DNA from 2 places in the Vibrio palustris genome. Region 2 is predicted to be linked to the other one. Evidence: predicted binding sites of a transcription regulator. Region 2 holds the regulator's gene; the other holds the start of a gene.

Region 1 (8,140 bases), 330 kb from region 2:
GAATCACTTCATTGATTGATACATCCCCTAAACTGATCATCCATAATCAATCTAGGATGCTCCAATGAAAGAGTTACTCGAGCAGGCACTAAGCCGTCTACCAGAGTCTATCGCCGACTCCCTAACTCCGATTGTTTTAGCCGACGATTTTGACGCGACAATCTCTAGTCTTCAATTTGATACACTTCTCCATCGCTCTGGCTTCACGGATGCGGATTTGCGCGTCGCGCTGCTGCCTTTAGCGGCATGCTACGCTCATGTACCTATCTCGCAGTTTTTTGTTGGTGCTATTGTACGTGGCTTAAGTGGCACTTTATATTTTGGCGCCAATATGGAGTTTTCTGGAGTGCAATTAGGCCAATCGATTCATGCTGAGCAAGCGGGAATTAGCCATGCATGGATGAAAGGTGAAACCGGGATCAAAGACGTGACGGTCAATCACACTCCGTGTGGTCATTGCCGACAGTTTATGAATGAATTAACCACAGCCCCGTCACTGAATATTCAGTTACCCCAGCGCGAAGAACTATCACTGCAACATTATTTACCCGAGTCATTTGGGCCTGACGATTTAGGCATAAAACAACGCCTTATGGATCCAGCCGATCGTCACTTTGACTATGCATTTGAAGAGCCACTGTTACAAGATGCTTTAGCTGCATTAAGCATAAGCCATGCTCCTTACACTAAAAACTTCAGTGGTATCGCCCTGAGCGCCGTTAATGGTGAGGTTTTCAAAGGCGCCTATGCAGAAAACGCGGCTTTTAATCCAAGTTTACCACCACTGCAAGTGGCGCTGGTACAAATGCGTATGGCAGGTCTTGAATTTTCACAGGTTACGCACGTAGCATTGGTCGAAATGGCCAATACGCCCATTAGCCACTTGGATACCACACAAGCTACGCTTGATGGATTAAATCCTGATATTGAATTTAGCTATGCCGAAGTGCCTAAAGAATAACCGCATTTAGACAGGCAATACCATAACAATAAAGCCCTTGCACGAGTATTCGTGCAAGGGCTTTCGTTATTACAGCGCAGTAATTCATTATTTTTTCGTTGAACACTGTCCATTGTCGCAGCGAGATGTACCGGTAAATAAAAACGAAATACGGTAACGATGGCGCGCGAAAAAGAAATAGCACCAATCAGCCACTGGACGAATCAATCGCCAACGTAAAGGCGCATATAGCCAGCCTCGACCAACCATTTGCCATGCTTTATGTACAGCATCCAGTCCTAATAACAAACGGCCTTGTTTATCTACCGCATGTAAGATTTCACTCGCACTCACCGGATCGATATCGGGAAACTGAGCAAACTCTTCACTGTGTAGATCGACTAAGTGCAGACGTTGCTGAGTATCGAGTTTACGTAGGTGGTTCATTTCTTTCGCACACAAAGGACAAGTTCCATCATAAAATACGATTAATGACGTCATCATTTCACCCCTAGTCGTGTGTTGAATTGATCTACACTGTAGCACACCTATCCCTGACTCACTATGGCTGCGCGGGCGAGAAACGATATTCACCTAAAATGGTTTTTTGCTGCCCCCATTTATCGGTCACCCCCACGCCGATTCCCACAATTTTACCATGAGCTTGAGGGGGTGTTTTTTCCATGGCTTGTGCAAATTTCGCTAATTTCGGGTTCTTCTCTGCCCCCACTAGCGTCAAGTGAGGCGCGAAATTTTGAAATACATTCGGACTTCCGTAACGTTCAAATGCAGATTGTTTATTTGGAAACGCCTTTACCCAATTCGGCATCTCAGGATTTGGCGAACGCAGCGGCTCCATCGCCAACGTTATTTCATCGGCTAACCGTTGTAGTGCTGCGTTTTGGTCGACATCGACAAATGCCCAGTGACCTTTAGTGACCGTCACACCATGTGCCGAGATGGGGAATGCTTGATGAGTCTGTGCAAATTGCTGCGCAATCTGCGTAATTCGCTCTTTTGCAGACACTGGGAAATCCGTGAGATACAAGGTAATGTGCACGGGTTTACCTTGACGGTAAAAGCTCTCTATACCATAAGAGTGCAACGTTTCACTGGTTTCTTTTACCACGTTGACAACATTATCTGAAGGTATCGCAAAGATATCAATACTCTCAGCCTGTACCATCGCGGGTAATACCGCCATCCCACTAACGAAACACGTAACCACTGTAGCTTTCATCCTTGACATAATTTCCTCATAGATATCAAATTTAATAATAGCGAGTTTAACCCAATCAATCTGTGATTGGATATCTGGATTTCTTCGTTAACCTACTGACGGTAAGATAGAATTCTCTGTACGTTTTGCATAAGCAAGAATATACGGTTTGCATATGACATTCTAGTGATGACGAAATTAACGATGCCCTTTAGGACGAGTATAGAGACACACGATAGAGCGCGGCGTTTCAATAGCATAGAACGCGATGAAACGTCATAAACAACGTCAGGATTCACTGATAAGGTTGCCTTGAATAGTATCTATACCCATTAAAAACTTGTTGCGCAAACGTTTGCTTTTTACATTAAAATCCGTATGATGTGCCGTGTTTATTACTTAGCATTACACATTGGGAAGGACTTTTATGTTGGGAACCGCCACGCGAACAAATGCTACTCGTGTCTTACTTCTTGGTTCTGGAGAGTTGGGTAAAGAAGTCGCGATTGAATGCCAGCGCCTTGGTTTAGAGGTTATCGCCTGCGATAGATATGATAACGCACCGGCTATGCAAATTGCTCATCGTCGTCATGTTTTTAATATGCTTGATGGCGATATGCTGCAAACCGTGATAGAGAAAGAGCAGCCGCACTATATCGTTCCTGAAGTCGAAGCGATTGCAACGACAAAACTGATCGAATTGGAACAGCGTGGTTTTAACGTCGTCCCTACTGCGAATGCAACACGTCTTACCATGGACCGTGAGGGTATTCGCCGTCTAGCTGCCGAAACGCTTTCTTTGCCAACCTCTCCTTTCCGATTTGCCGATACGTATGAAGAGTTTGCTGCTGGTGTCGAAGCCGTTGGTATTCCATGTGTGTGTAAGCCCGTCATGAGCTCCTCAGGTAAAGGCCAAAGTGTCATTAAAACCCCCGAAGATATACAAACCGCATGGGATTACGCGCAAGCAGGTGGTCGTAGCGGTGCCGGTCGCGTGATCGTTGAGGGATTCATCGACTTTGATTACGAAATCACCCTACTCACCGTCCGTGCCGTTGATGGTGTCCATTTCTGTGCTCCTGTCGGGCATCGTCAAGAAGACGGCGACTACCGTGAATCTTGGCAACCACAAGCCATGTCTGAAAATGCCCGTAAAGCCGCCGAATATGTCGCTGAAGAAATTGTGAATGCTTTAGGCGGCTACGGCCTGTTTGGGGTTGAGCTGTTTGTAAAAGGTAATACTGTTGTTTTCAACGAAGTATCACCACGTCCACATGATACTGGCTTGGTCACACTCGTTTCGCAAGATTTATCTGAGTTTGCACTCCATGTGCGAGCGTTCACTGGCTTACCTATTGGCGATATTACCCAATACGGTGCTAGCGCATCAGCGGCGATATTAGGCCAAGGGACGTCAAAAAACCTAAGCTATAGTGGCCTAGATCACGCATTGCTCGTGCCTAATTCACAAGTGAGACTATTTGCGAAACCAGAAATCGACGGTCGCCGCCGCCTTGGTGTCGCCCTTGCCCGTGGTAAGAGCTTAGAAAAAGCGATTGACCGTGCAACCGACTGTGCCAAAGCGGTTAACATTCATTACTGAGTAGCTGGCAACTAAGACACGGTGTCGAATAGCACACCGTGTTTATGGCCTGGGAGTATGGGATGGTTATTGCTTTTCAGCAGTAATCATCCAAACATGTTCCGCAAAACGAGACAAGCCTTGCTCGGCACGCTTAGCGTGCTGCTCATCAGCCTCATCACTATCGAGTAACGTCACTTCAAACCCCGCAAATAACTCACATAATTCTTGCTTAGTGACACTAAACGGAGGTCCAGCCATTTCTTCCTGTGGGTAATCTAACGTCACAATTAATAGTCGGCCTTGTGGGGAAAGCAAGCGTTTTATACGCTCAGCGTATTCGACACGCATGGCAGCAGGTAAAGCAATCAATGCGGCGCGATCATAAACTAAATCGGCCGATTCTAATGGGGCAACAAAGAAGTCTCCGGTATAAATCGATAACTCATCAAATTGATACAGTTCATGGGCGCTACTTAGTTGAGTCACTAACGGCGTGTATAAATGTTCTGCGAAGAAGGCACGAACTGCAATCGGGCTAAGCTCAACACCAACGACTTCATCATGACGCTCCGCGAGCCAGACTAAATCTTCACTTTTACCACAGAGTGGAACCAGCACACGCTCGCCTCTTTGTGGAGAAAGTGCTGACCAATATTTAGCAAGAAAAGGATGCACATCCCCCATATGAAAACCAATTTTGTTGTCCGCCCACTTTTGGTGCCAGAATTCAGGATCTTGCATGTTGTACTCTCTTCGATTTTACAGGTAGCTAAGCCTAACTTATCGCCCCAAAAAACGATAGCCTCTAACACAACCTCATCACATTTATAGCCTAAAATCTGCTCAAGCGTCCACGTAACTGGTCTCATCTATCGTCGTTGTGAAGTGATAACAAGGGTCAGTTCGTTAAATAACGTGCTCTCAATTGCAAACCATTGTCAGTTTCTGGTCATAGGTATTGTTTTTTTCATACCAGACCAGATATAAAGAGAGTAGCAAAGAGCTAGTAACTTTCGCGAGTGACAGTCATGAATCCTTTTCGTGCCCCTTCTGACTCAAACAGCGTTATAGCTTAAGGAGAGTATATGAACCTCTTATTGCGTACCACGGCACTCATGCTGTTAATTTTAAGCCGTGCCCCCGCATTCGCGGCCGCCATGCCCGTTGATACGAATGTCGAAGACAATCGCAGTACGGAATCTCAAAGTGAAATCAGCTCTGAAGTTTTTAAACACAGCTTAAGTGGGTTGTATGGCATTCAATCTATATCATCAACACCACTACAGCCTTATCGTGATTTTGATGTGTTGTACAGTAAATCTCATCAAGCGCAGCACGAGCTCACAAACTTATGCAAAAAAACCGCTATGCTCACAGGCACTACCCCATTCACTTGTGGCGTCAAATCTCGTGAAAGAGCACAACAAAAAATCGCCGCTGACTTTGCCGGTCAAAATGAGCGTATCACCGATTTAGCTCGTGCCACAATCGTGGCTAACGATGTACCGAGTTTGGTTCAAGCATATGAAATGTTACGTCGCTCAGCCACCATAGTGAAAGTAAAAAATCGCTTCAAAAATCCCACGCCATCAGGTTATCGAGACTTAAATATATTGGTTAGACTGCCTAAAACACAGTTAATCGCAGAAGTGCAGTTACATTTAAAAGGGATAGAGAAAGTGAAAAGCGGCGAAGAACATCGCATTTATGAAAATATTCAAACATTAGAACGTACTGCTGCGGCTCAGCAACGAGATCTCACAGAGTTAGAACGGGCAAAAATTGAACAGTTACGAGCCCAAGCAAAGAACTTATATCAAAACGCATGGCATCCATACATTACCACCCAGCTTCAAGCTGCGTAACACGCCCATACAATAATTCTTATGACTCAAACATAAAGACCACGCCTAAAAGCGTGGTCTTTCTTTGCTCGAAACTTAATTCGCGCTCTTAATGTTCTCGACTCGGGCTTTTAATTTCTGCCCAGGGCGGAACGTTACAACGCGGCGAGCTGAAATCGGAATATCTTCCCCTGTTTTAGGGTTACGACCAGGACGTTGATTTTTATCACGCAGGTCAAAGTTTCCAAATCCTGAGAGCTTTACCTGTTCTCCACTTTCTAGTGCTTTACGAACTTCTTCAAAAAACACTTCCACCGTTTCCTTGGCATCACGTTTGCTAAAACCCAATTCTTCAAAGAGGCTTTCTGCCAGATCGGCTTTTGTGAGCGCCATAAAACTTCCCTCAAAGCTTAGTTAATCTTGCTGTCCTATCGACAGCGCCTTGGCAATAATTGCCTTGCCGAATCAACAACCTATCGACAGCACCTGAAAAGTGTATGCCAAGCTTATGATTTTCGCCAACTTTTTTCACTCAAAAAAATTTGTTACTAACAAATTTGAGACGCATATAAATGTCAATATACCGATATTTGACGTCGAAATATGTCAATTCATAGGTATTTTACAGGTAATTTATCTTTTTTTATACCATACGCAGTATTAAAAACTGAATGTCATTTTTTAATAGAAAATTTTATTTTCAAAAAAAATTTTATTTTTCTGAAATATCATCACCTTACATGACAAAACCATGACATTTCAAGTCATGAATTTCCACTACTCACAAAAAAGCGGACCTCTTGACGAGGCCCGCTTTTTGTTTTTGCGGTGCAGCTAACAATTAGTCACGCAATGTTGCACCAAATTTCTCACCAATTTCGGTAACAATAGCGTCAACAGAAGCACTAATGTCAGCTTCTTCTAGTGTACGTTCCGTTGATTGGAGACTCAGCGCAATCGCCAGACTCTTCTTACCATCATCGATGCCTTTACCCACATAAACATCAAATAACTGTGCGTCTTTGAGCAATGTGCCACCTGCATTCTTACACGCTTGGACAATCACATCAGAAGCTGTATTTTCATCAACTACGACCGCAATATCACGACGGTTAGCCGGGAATTTTGACAAAGAAACCGCTTCAGGGATCACACGAGTTGCAATCGCATTCCACTCAATTTCAAAGACAACCGTACGACCATTCAAACCAAACTTACGCTCAAGTTCAGGATGAACTGTCCCAATCACACCGATCTTTTTACCATCCAGCATCACTGCTGCGCTTTGACCAGGATGTAAAGCGGGATGTTTTACCGCTTCAAAGTGATAGGCTTTTTCATTGGCTGTTAACTCAAGGATTGCTTCAACATCGCCTTTGAGGTCGAAGAAATCAACGGTTGCCGTCGCGATATCCCAGTGCTCTTCACTGCGGTTGCCTGCAAGTACACCTGCCAACATTGGCTCTTGGCGCATACCGTTTTCAGCAGTAGTATCTGGAGTAAAACGTAAACCATACTCAAACAGACGAACGCGAGGTTGTTGACGCTTTTGATTACGTACGACAGTGTTCAACAAGCCTTGCATTAATCCCAAACGCATAGCTGACATATCAGCAGAGATTGGGTTAGGCAGCACTAATGGCTCAACACCTGGCACCGTCAGTTTTTGCTGCTCTGGCTCAACGAAGCTATATGTGATCGCTTCATGGAAACCACGATCAACCAACAAGTCACGAACACGTTTCAACGGCATGTTGGCTTCTTTGTGCAGGTTCATGCTTAAAGCCGCAACCGGAGATTGATTTGGAATGTTGTCATAACCGTAGATACGACCCACTTCCTCAATCAAATCTTGCTCAATAGCAATATCGAAACGCCAGCTTGGTGCCGTTGCTTCCCAGCCCGAGTCCGTGCTTGTTACAGTCAGACCCAAACGTTGTAGAATTTCGACGACATCCGCATCGCTAATATGATGACCTAACAGATCATCTAGTTTGCTACGACGAAGCGCAACTTTGTTGGCTTGCGGTAGTTCAGCTTGCGCTTCTGCCGTGACAACAGGTGCCACGTTACCGCCACAGATCTCAACCAGTAGTTGAGTTGCTCGTTCCATCGCAACCGCTTGTAGCTCATAATCCACACCACGTTCAAAACGCAGCGAAGAGTCGGTATGCAGACCATATTCACGGGCACGTCCACGGATGGCCGCCGGAGTAAAGAAAGCACACTCCAACATAATATCTTGGGTTGCCGTACTAACGCCAGAGTCTTGACCACCAAAAATACCCGCTAAAGCCAGCGCTTTAGTGTGATCGGCAACCACGAGAGTCCCCTCTTGAAGTTCCGCTTCTGAACCATCAAGTAACGTCAGTTTTTCACCCGCCGTCGCCATGCGAACCACAACACCACCGTCAATCTTAGCCAGATCGAAAGCGTGCATTGGTTGGCCTTGTTCCAGCATTACGTAGTTAGTGACATCAACAATGGCATCAACACTACGGATACCACAACGGCGCAATTTTTCTTGCATCCATAATGGTGTTTGCGCACTC
Region 2 (8,140 bases):
GCTCTGATCATATCTACAAAATGGATATTCGTCAGATGCTTGAGTTCCATCGTCAGTCTAACGCCCAGTTAACGGTATCGGCAATTCGGATGCCAGTCGATAAAGCGAGTGATTTTGGAATTATTGAAATTGATACCGAAGGACGCATGATTGGCTTTGAAGAAAAACCGCGTCATCCCAAATGCATTCCAGGCGAGCCTGAATGGGCGCTGGTATCAATGGGGAATTATATTTTCAATACGGACAGTTTATACCGTGAGTTGGGAATTGACTCTGAGGATCCGCAATCAAGTCACGATTTTGGCAATGATATAATTCCTCGTATGTATCCGAAGGGTGAGGTCTATGTGTATGACTTTTCGAGTAATAAGATTAAAGGTGAACAACACGATAATTATTGGCGCGATGTCGGTACGGTAGAGGCGTATTGGGAAGCGCATATGGATTTACTGGGCGATGATCAAAAGTTTTCTTTGTATAATCGTAGTTGGCCGTTACACACATTTTATCCACCTTTACCGCCCGCAACTTTTGTTGATTCGTCTGAGCAAAAAGTGAAAATTACCGACAGCATGGTCTCTGGCGGCAGTTTTATTCATGGCTCAGATATTTATAAGTCAGTATTAGGTTATCGAACCAATATTGCGACTGGCTGTTGCATCAGTGAATCTGTTATCTTAGGGGATGTAAAAGTCGGTGCAGGGTGTACTATCAAGCGAGCCATTATCGATAAGGGGGTTGAGATCGCCCCAGGTACGGTAATTGGCGAAGATCTTGATGCCGATCGTGAACGGTTTAATGTATCACCCAGTGGAATTGTCGTTGTGGCAAAAGGAATGAAAGTTGGATTCTAATAATGACCAAATAAACCTCTGGTTTGTTGTCTCAGAAGCTCAAGGAATAGTGAAAAGTGGTGGGTTAGCGGATGTGGCGAAAGCTCTACCGAAAGCCTTAGTTGACTTAGGTCATCAAGTCGCGATCGTGCTCCCTGGTTATCAAAAAATTGCTGATAAAGAACAGTTTCCCGTTATTTTAGAAACCGAGCTGTCTCATTGGCCACATACCGTTTATCAAGTACGTCAAACACAGCTAGATGGTGTGACTGTCTACTTAATTGATTGTGATGCGTATTTTGAGCGTCCAGAGCTTTATGCTGAACATAACCAAGCATACGCTGATAATGGAGAACGGTTCAGTTTCTTTGCTGCTGCCAGTTTGGATGTATTGCCAAAACTTGATATACAACCTGACATTATTCATACCAATGACTGGCATACAGGGTTTGTTCCTTTTCTCCTCAAAACCCGTTACCGGCATGATGACTATTATGCCAATACGAAAAGTATTTTGACTGTTCATAATGCGATTTTTAAGGGGGTGTTTTCTTATCAAGAGCTAGAATGTATTCCTGAATTGAACCTCAATGGGATGGAGTTCTTGCGTTATGGCTCTGGTCAAGTGAGTATGTTGCGCGCAGGGATTGCCTTTGCTGATAAAGTGAATGCAGTCAGTGCGAATTATGCCAATGAGTTATTAACGCCACTGGGCGCACATGGTTTCGTTGATGATTTTGTTCGTCGAGCAAGGGATTTGGTCGGTATTGTTAACGGGTGTGATTACTCTGAGTGGAACCCAGAAACGGATGAGTATTTACCACAGCGTTATCATTGGGAGACCGAATCATTGCGTTCAGGGAAACATGCATGTAAACAAGCTTTGCAACGAGCGGTCGATTTACCCGAGCGAAGTGATGTCGCTGTTTTTGGCATGGTCTGCCGTTTAACGCATCAAAAAGGTTTCCATTATTTACTGCCTATCATTGAACAGTTTTTGCAAAATGATGTACAAATGGTGATTGTGGGGACGGGGGAACCGAATATAGCCGCCACTCTACATCAACTGGCTAATCGTTATAGCGATAAATTTATGTTCGTGGAGACTTACAGTAATGAGTTAGCTCATTTAGTTGAAGCTGGGGGCGACTTTTTCCTAATGCCTTCCGAGTTTGAAGCTTGTGGACTGAATCAAATCTATAGTATGGCCTATGGTACCTTGCCTATTGTTCGTGAAGTCGGCGGGCTAAAAGATACCGTCGTCGATTATGATAAGTTTCCGCAAGAAGCGACGGGATTTGGCTTTATTGAACCGACACCACACGCATTACTCATTGTCATGCAACGCGCATTATTATTTTATTTGCAGCAACCTGAGGCACTTTTAGAAGTGCAACAAAGAGCGATGCAACGAGACTTTAGTTGGCAAGAGTCTGCGGTGCAATATGTAAAAATGTACCGCAGTGCTTTAAGTGACTAACACACTCTCATCATGCGAGAAGAGGTGACGGACTGCACCTCTTTTCTGCAGACACTTCTGTTTATTAATGACGACGTTTATCTCGTTATAGCATTGTCTATGCTATGATTCTCGGTCTTTTGTCATTGTTGGATACTCATGCCGAACTCTCTACTATTTCACAAAGCATATCATCATCAAGCAAGCAGTGAGTGGGTGGTTTTCATTCATGGTGCAGGTGGCAGTTCATCGATATGGTTTAAACAGCTTAAAGCGTATCGCCAATACTTTAATGTGTTATTAGTTGATTTACGTGGTCATGGCCGCTCAGCAGAGACGACCAGTGGTCAAGCAGGGGAGTCTTACACGTTTCGTGGCGTGTCGGGAGATGTGATCGACGTGATGGACCGACTGAATATCACCCAAGCACATATTGTCGCGATGTCTTTGGGTACTTTGATCGGACACACAATGGCCCAGTATCATCCGCACCGTATCAAAAGCATGGTGCTGGGCGGGGCAATATTATCGTTTGATTGCCGTACACGATGTTTAATTAGCCTAGGTGACTGGTTTAAAAACCTAGTCCCTTACATGCTGCTTTATCGTTTATTTGCGTATATCGTGATGCCGACGGCAAGACAGCGTGAATCGCGCTGGTTATTTATTCGAGAAGCAAAAAAGTTGTGCCAAAGTGAATTTAAACGCTGGTTCCACTTAACCCGGTATGTCAATCCAATGATGACCACATACCGCTCGTGTATGCCGAGGATTCCAACGCTTTACCTTATGGGCGACAAAGACTATTTATTTTTAGAACCCGTAAAACGATGGGCTCAGCAACAGCCAATGAGTGAGCTTGTTGAGCTCAGTGATTGTGGTCACGTATGTAATATTGAGAGCCCGCAAAGGTTCAATCATCACTCGATTGAATTTATCCATCAGCATATTACCCGTGTGCGTGAGTCGCGTGTCACAAGCTAAGCATTTTCCACCAGGGCGCTGCCACATTGCCAACAAACGGCAAAGTGCCCTTCATTGGTTTCTTGGCATTGATGACAAATCCAGCTCGGAAAGACAGTCTCTGTTGAAGCGCTCTGAAATGTTGCAATGATCGCGCTGGCATCGTCAGCCTGAAAAGTATGGAAGAGCCAAATGTATGGCATAGAGTGCTCATCCATTGGTATTTCACCACGCAGTCCAAACCACTGTTCACCTCTGACTTCACAAGCAATATTCTCTGATTGTAGTAGTCCACAGACGATATGAGCTTCGGCGGGATTATGGGTGATGTAGATCTTCATTATGAACTCCTATTACTTGCTGTTTCAGTATAATAGGTGAGGGGGATTTAAAAAGTGACAGGCAATAAAAAAGCACTCAATAGAGTGCTTTTTAAACTAAATAAATTACAAGCGTTGCATGAGTTCATCACGGCGATTTTGCGGTATCACAGACCAATGTTGGCCTTCGATTGCGCCTTCTAGAGCCCACAGCAATTCAATACTGACGGTGGTCGTATGGGTATCTTGAATGGCTTTGTAAGCTTCTAATGCGCCTTTTTCATGGAGCATTTCAACGGACTCGATCCCCGCTTTACGCAGCATACGCTCGGTTGCTAATCGTAAGTTAGGTAAATCTTTAAGCCGCGTTGGTTTTGCCTTCGCTTGAGATTCACGCTCTTTCTTCGCCACAAGCAATGCTTGCTTAGCTTCTTGCAAAATATCATTGGGATTGTCCCAATAATCTTCAGGAAGAGCAAAATATTTAGTGATAACTGGGAAACCACGTTTTTTATAAATATAGGGTTCCAAGCCTTTCGATCGATAAATCTCTGCGCAATGATCGTCTGCGCGGATGTGTAATTTATCTTGAACGACCAATGCAAACATTGTGTCATCAACAAAAATACCAAATCCGCCGAACATTGAGCGAGATTTTACGCGTCCTAGAGATTCAAACAGACGCATTGAGTTTTTTAATATAGGTTTATCCATGCCTTTAGTCTCGGTGTAATTGAGATACGCCACCAAAATCAGGTCCGAGAGTATAGCAATACAATGCATATGTTTTGTCAGTGTAACGTAAACTTGCATTGTACATATTTCATCGGTAACCCCGCTACCTTTTAGATGACAGATACTGTCATCAAGCTAAGGCCGGAGGCTTTGCGTCCCAACCTTTCGATTGGTTTGCCCTGTGCGTGACATCTGGGTTTAATATAATTATTAAGAACTTACAGCAAGGGAACCAGAATTGTTCATCAAGTTCCCTAATAATTCTACGCGAAAGTCTTTGTGTAAATTGCTATCTATTATATGTACCAACATCCATAATGACACTAATGTTAATGAATATCAATTTACAATTTCTTTACAGTGTCACGGGTGATCAATTCTGGGTGCATTTCAAATGTACGACGATCATGCTGTTTGTTTTTGATTCGCTCTAGAAGAATTTCAAACGCGTTTTTCCCGACACGACGTTTAGGCTGATGGATTGTCGTCAGCGGGGGAGAGAAATACTCTGAGAGCTCAATATTATCATAGCCTACAATTGAGATATCATCAGGCACACTGCAGCCTTTTTGTTGTAAGCGGCTCATTAAGCCCAGTGCCATAGTATCATTGAAGCAAAATACTGCGGTTGGTAGCTCATCCATCGCTAACAACTTATCTGCGGCAAGGACGGCAGTGTCACATTCAAAGTTGCCTTCTAAAATCCAATCTTCGTTGACCGTTAATTTGGCTTCTTGCATTGCGCGGCGAAAGCCACGGATACGTTCTTGGCAAGCCACTTTCGAAAATTGTCCACTCAAACACGCAATGTCGGTATGGCCATTGTCGATGAGGTGTTTAGTTGCAATGTAACCACCTTCTTCTGAATTGTCCAAAATGTTATCGGCTTGAGAATCTTCTAATCCCCAGTCCATGATCACTTTAGGGATATCTGAGTGGGCGTCGAGCATTTCCATGAGTTCGGGCGTCATGTCAGAACACATCACTAACATACCATCGACGCGTTTTTCCGCGAGCATACGTACATAATCACGCTGCTTTTCATAGATGCCACCAGTGTTACACAAAATGAGCGTATAGCCTTGGCGGTAACAGTAGCTTTCCACTCCATCAATGACTTCAGAAAAGAATTGGTTGGTAGATTGGGTCACTAACATACCAATAGTACGGGTGGTATTGCATTTCAAACTTCTTGCAACGGCACTCGGTGCGTAGTTCAGTTGTTTTACAGCGCCTAACACACGCTCTTGGGTCGTTTCAGCCACAAAGCGTGTTTTATTAATTACATGAGATACGGTTGTCGTCGAGACGCCAGCGAGGCGGGCTACATCTTTGATTGTCGCCATTGGTTTTGTCCTATTACTGCTGCTGGCTAGGAAGGGTCAGATACTGAACTCAGCCAACAGTGGGTGCTTTTAAATAAGCCGATATGTATTAAAAAAACCGCTAACTAAGAGCGGCTTGATTGGATAATTTTTATTTTCAAACTAGCTGTGATTCTAGACTGCTCTCTGCAGCGCCGCAATGAAAAATTCATATTTGTTATATGTACTCCATGTCCACGATCTTTTCGTTAGTGGGTTAAGCGGATAAAAAGAAGCGACTCTTGGCCGTAGTGAGTTGCCACGCAACCCTCCTCGGTTTGGCGTCTTTATGGTCGCTATTGGATGAAAACCGAGGATTAGATTGTTTTGAATCAATAAAGGATAAGGTTTTAAAGCGTAACGCTAGAATTATTACGGACTATGAATAGAATGAAATCAGTGTGTATAGAACCGGAAATCAGTAGCGCTTATGAATTATCCGTTATTAGTTGTAGAAAGTGAGCAAGAGACGCGGCTTATTTTGGTCGATTACTTCCAACAGGAAGGATACGACGTGCTGTCGGCTGAGACCGGTATAGAAATGCGTGAACACCTAGATCGACAAGATTTTGATGTGGTTTTATTGGATGCACAATTATTATCTGGTGATAGCTTAATGATTACAAGAGAGCTACGCAGTCGATCCGATATGGGGATCATTCTATTAAACGGTCGAGAAGATAACATTGACAAAATTATTGGCTTAGAAATGGGCGCAGATGATTATATTGCTAAGCCATTTGAGCTGAGAGAACTTTTGGTTCGAGTGAAAAATTTAATGTGGAGAGTGTCTCGTTCACGTGAGCATGCTCCTTTAACTCAGCATGTCGATTGCCAACAAATCCAATTTGGTGATTGGTTTTTTGATATTCAACGTCGCTCGTTAAGCCAGCATGGTGAACCGATCAAGTTAACTAAGGCGGAATATGAGTTGTTAGTCGCGTTAGCATCGAATCCCCATCAAGTTCTCACTAGAGAGGCCATTTTAAACATGATTAGCCATCGTGTTGATACGCCAAATGACCGAACGATTGATGTATTAATACGGCGGTTACGTTCGAAAATGGAATGTGATCCGAAAACCCCACAAATCATTGTGACCATACATGGTGAGGGATATATGTTTGCTGGCACCTAAGGGTCAGTTATTCATTCCCTCATTCCTTGCTATCATGGTTGTTAGCAGGCTGTGAACAGAGTCCTGATAAACTCACGCCCCATAGAAAAGTCACTTATCGATGGGGCGTGGCGCGTTAACGTGTCCATTAACGTTGAGGCTTGGTTATTGGATCGGGCATATCTTCGGCGGTGGATGTTTCTGGCGATGCTGCCGGTAACGGTTCTGGTGTGGTGTTGAGCAGCCAATCCCGAAAATCATGCCATACACTCCCCATGGTTTCATACCAAAAACGCTCACTTTGCTCTAAATATCGTGCTTTGGGGGCGTATTTTTCCCATGGCTGACGAATATTCTTTTGTGCTAAGTAATTGGTTGGAGCTGGCAGTGGTTGAAGTCCTGCGGCGTGGAACTCTTGCAATGCCCGGTGCATGTGCGATGCCGATGTGACTAACACCATTTTCTTTTGTTGGACAAAAGCCGCGGCTTGGCGAGCTTCTTCCCATGTATCTTTGGCGGTTTCCAGTAAAATGATATCGGATTTAGGCACACCCAATCCAAGTGCAACTTGTGCCAACATTCTGGCATGGCTGAACTCACTCCCACCAGAATACCCAGACAAGATCAATTTGGAACCAGGATACATGCGGAAAATACGAATGCCTTCGGTTAAACGCATCAATGCCGTTCGGCTTAATTCTGATGTCGGCGGTAGTTGGTCATCGACGACATGCCCGCTGCCTAGCACCATGATGTAATCAATACTCTCATCAACGGGTAAAAAACCTTTATATTGACGTTCCAAAGGCATTAACAAGCGTGACGATACGGGTTGAAAAGACACCAAAAAAATACCGAGCAAAGAAAAGAGGACAATCACACAGCCACTCTTACGTTTCGCGGTAAACATAATCAATGATAAACCTAAAAATCCGATGATCAGCAACGCTGGAAGCGGCATAAATAGGGACGAAATAATTTTTTTCAGCTCAAACATATATAAATAGCCCGAAAAAGCAGCACTTGGCGTTAAAAAAGGATAAAAGCCTCTTTATTCCTGCCATTCCTATGACAGAATAACAGCACGATTAGTTATCATAACGCAAGCAGCCGTGACTAGAGATCGCAATTTCGACGATATTGCCCACAAATTCGCAAAAAATATCTATGGTTCTGACAAAGGTGAAATACGTCAAGTCATTGTTTGGGAAGATATAGTGCAATTGTTAACGCATTTTACTTCTAATGACAAGCCTTTAAATATCTTAGATGCTGGTGGCGGATTAGCACAGTTATCTCAAAAACTTGCCCACTTGGGTCACAAAGTGACACTGTGTGATCTGTCTGCC

The links. Region 2 encodes PurR, which represses purine synthesis genes. Its sites were predicted from a motif close to TNANGNAAACGTTTNCNTNA; they were not measured.
Region 1: a site for PurR is predicted at 2,503-2,522, ahead of purT (formate-dependent phosphoribosylglycinamide formyltransferase). Genes of this name have one in related genera too.

The regions. Positions count from the first base shown of each region.
Region 1 is NZ_AP024887.1:1,467,617-1,475,756, forward strand. Features, by position in the region: gene cdd (cytidine deaminase) at 65-961, shown strand; gene OCU30_RS06945 (thiol-disulfide oxidoreductase DCC family protein) at 1,049-1,441, opposite strand; gene OCU30_RS06950 (DUF1045 domain-containing protein) at 1,503-2,189, opposite strand; gene purT (formate-dependent phosphoribosylglycinamide formyltransferase) at 2,587-3,762, shown strand; gene OCU30_RS06960 (thiopurine S-methyltransferase) at 3,829-4,485, opposite strand; gene OCU30_RS06965 (RelA/SpoT domain-containing protein) at 4,830-5,609, shown strand; gene ihfA (integration host factor subunit alpha) at 5,685-5,981, opposite strand; gene pheT (phenylalanine--tRNA ligase subunit beta) at 6,430-8,140, opposite strand, start outside.
Region 2 is NZ_AP024887.1:1,133,583-1,141,722, forward strand. Features, by position in the region: gene glgC (glucose-1-phosphate adenylyltransferase) at 1-854, shown strand, start outside; gene glgA (glycogen synthase GlgA) at 844-2,313, shown strand; gene OCU30_RS05505 (alpha/beta fold hydrolase) at 2,452-3,276, shown strand; gene OCU30_RS05510 (putative signal transducing protein) at 3,273-3,596, opposite strand; gene OCU30_RS05515 (TfoX/Sxy family DNA transformation protein) at 3,702-4,289, opposite strand; cyclic di-GMP riboswitch class I at 4,401-4,499, opposite strand; gene purR (HTH-type transcriptional repressor PurR) at 4,655-5,656, opposite strand; gene torR (two-component system response regulator TorR) at 6,105-6,812, shown strand; gene elyC (envelope biogenesis factor ElyC) at 6,940-7,788, opposite strand; gene cmoM (tRNA uridine 5-oxyacetic acid(34) methyltransferase CmoM) at 7,904-8,140, shown strand, end outside.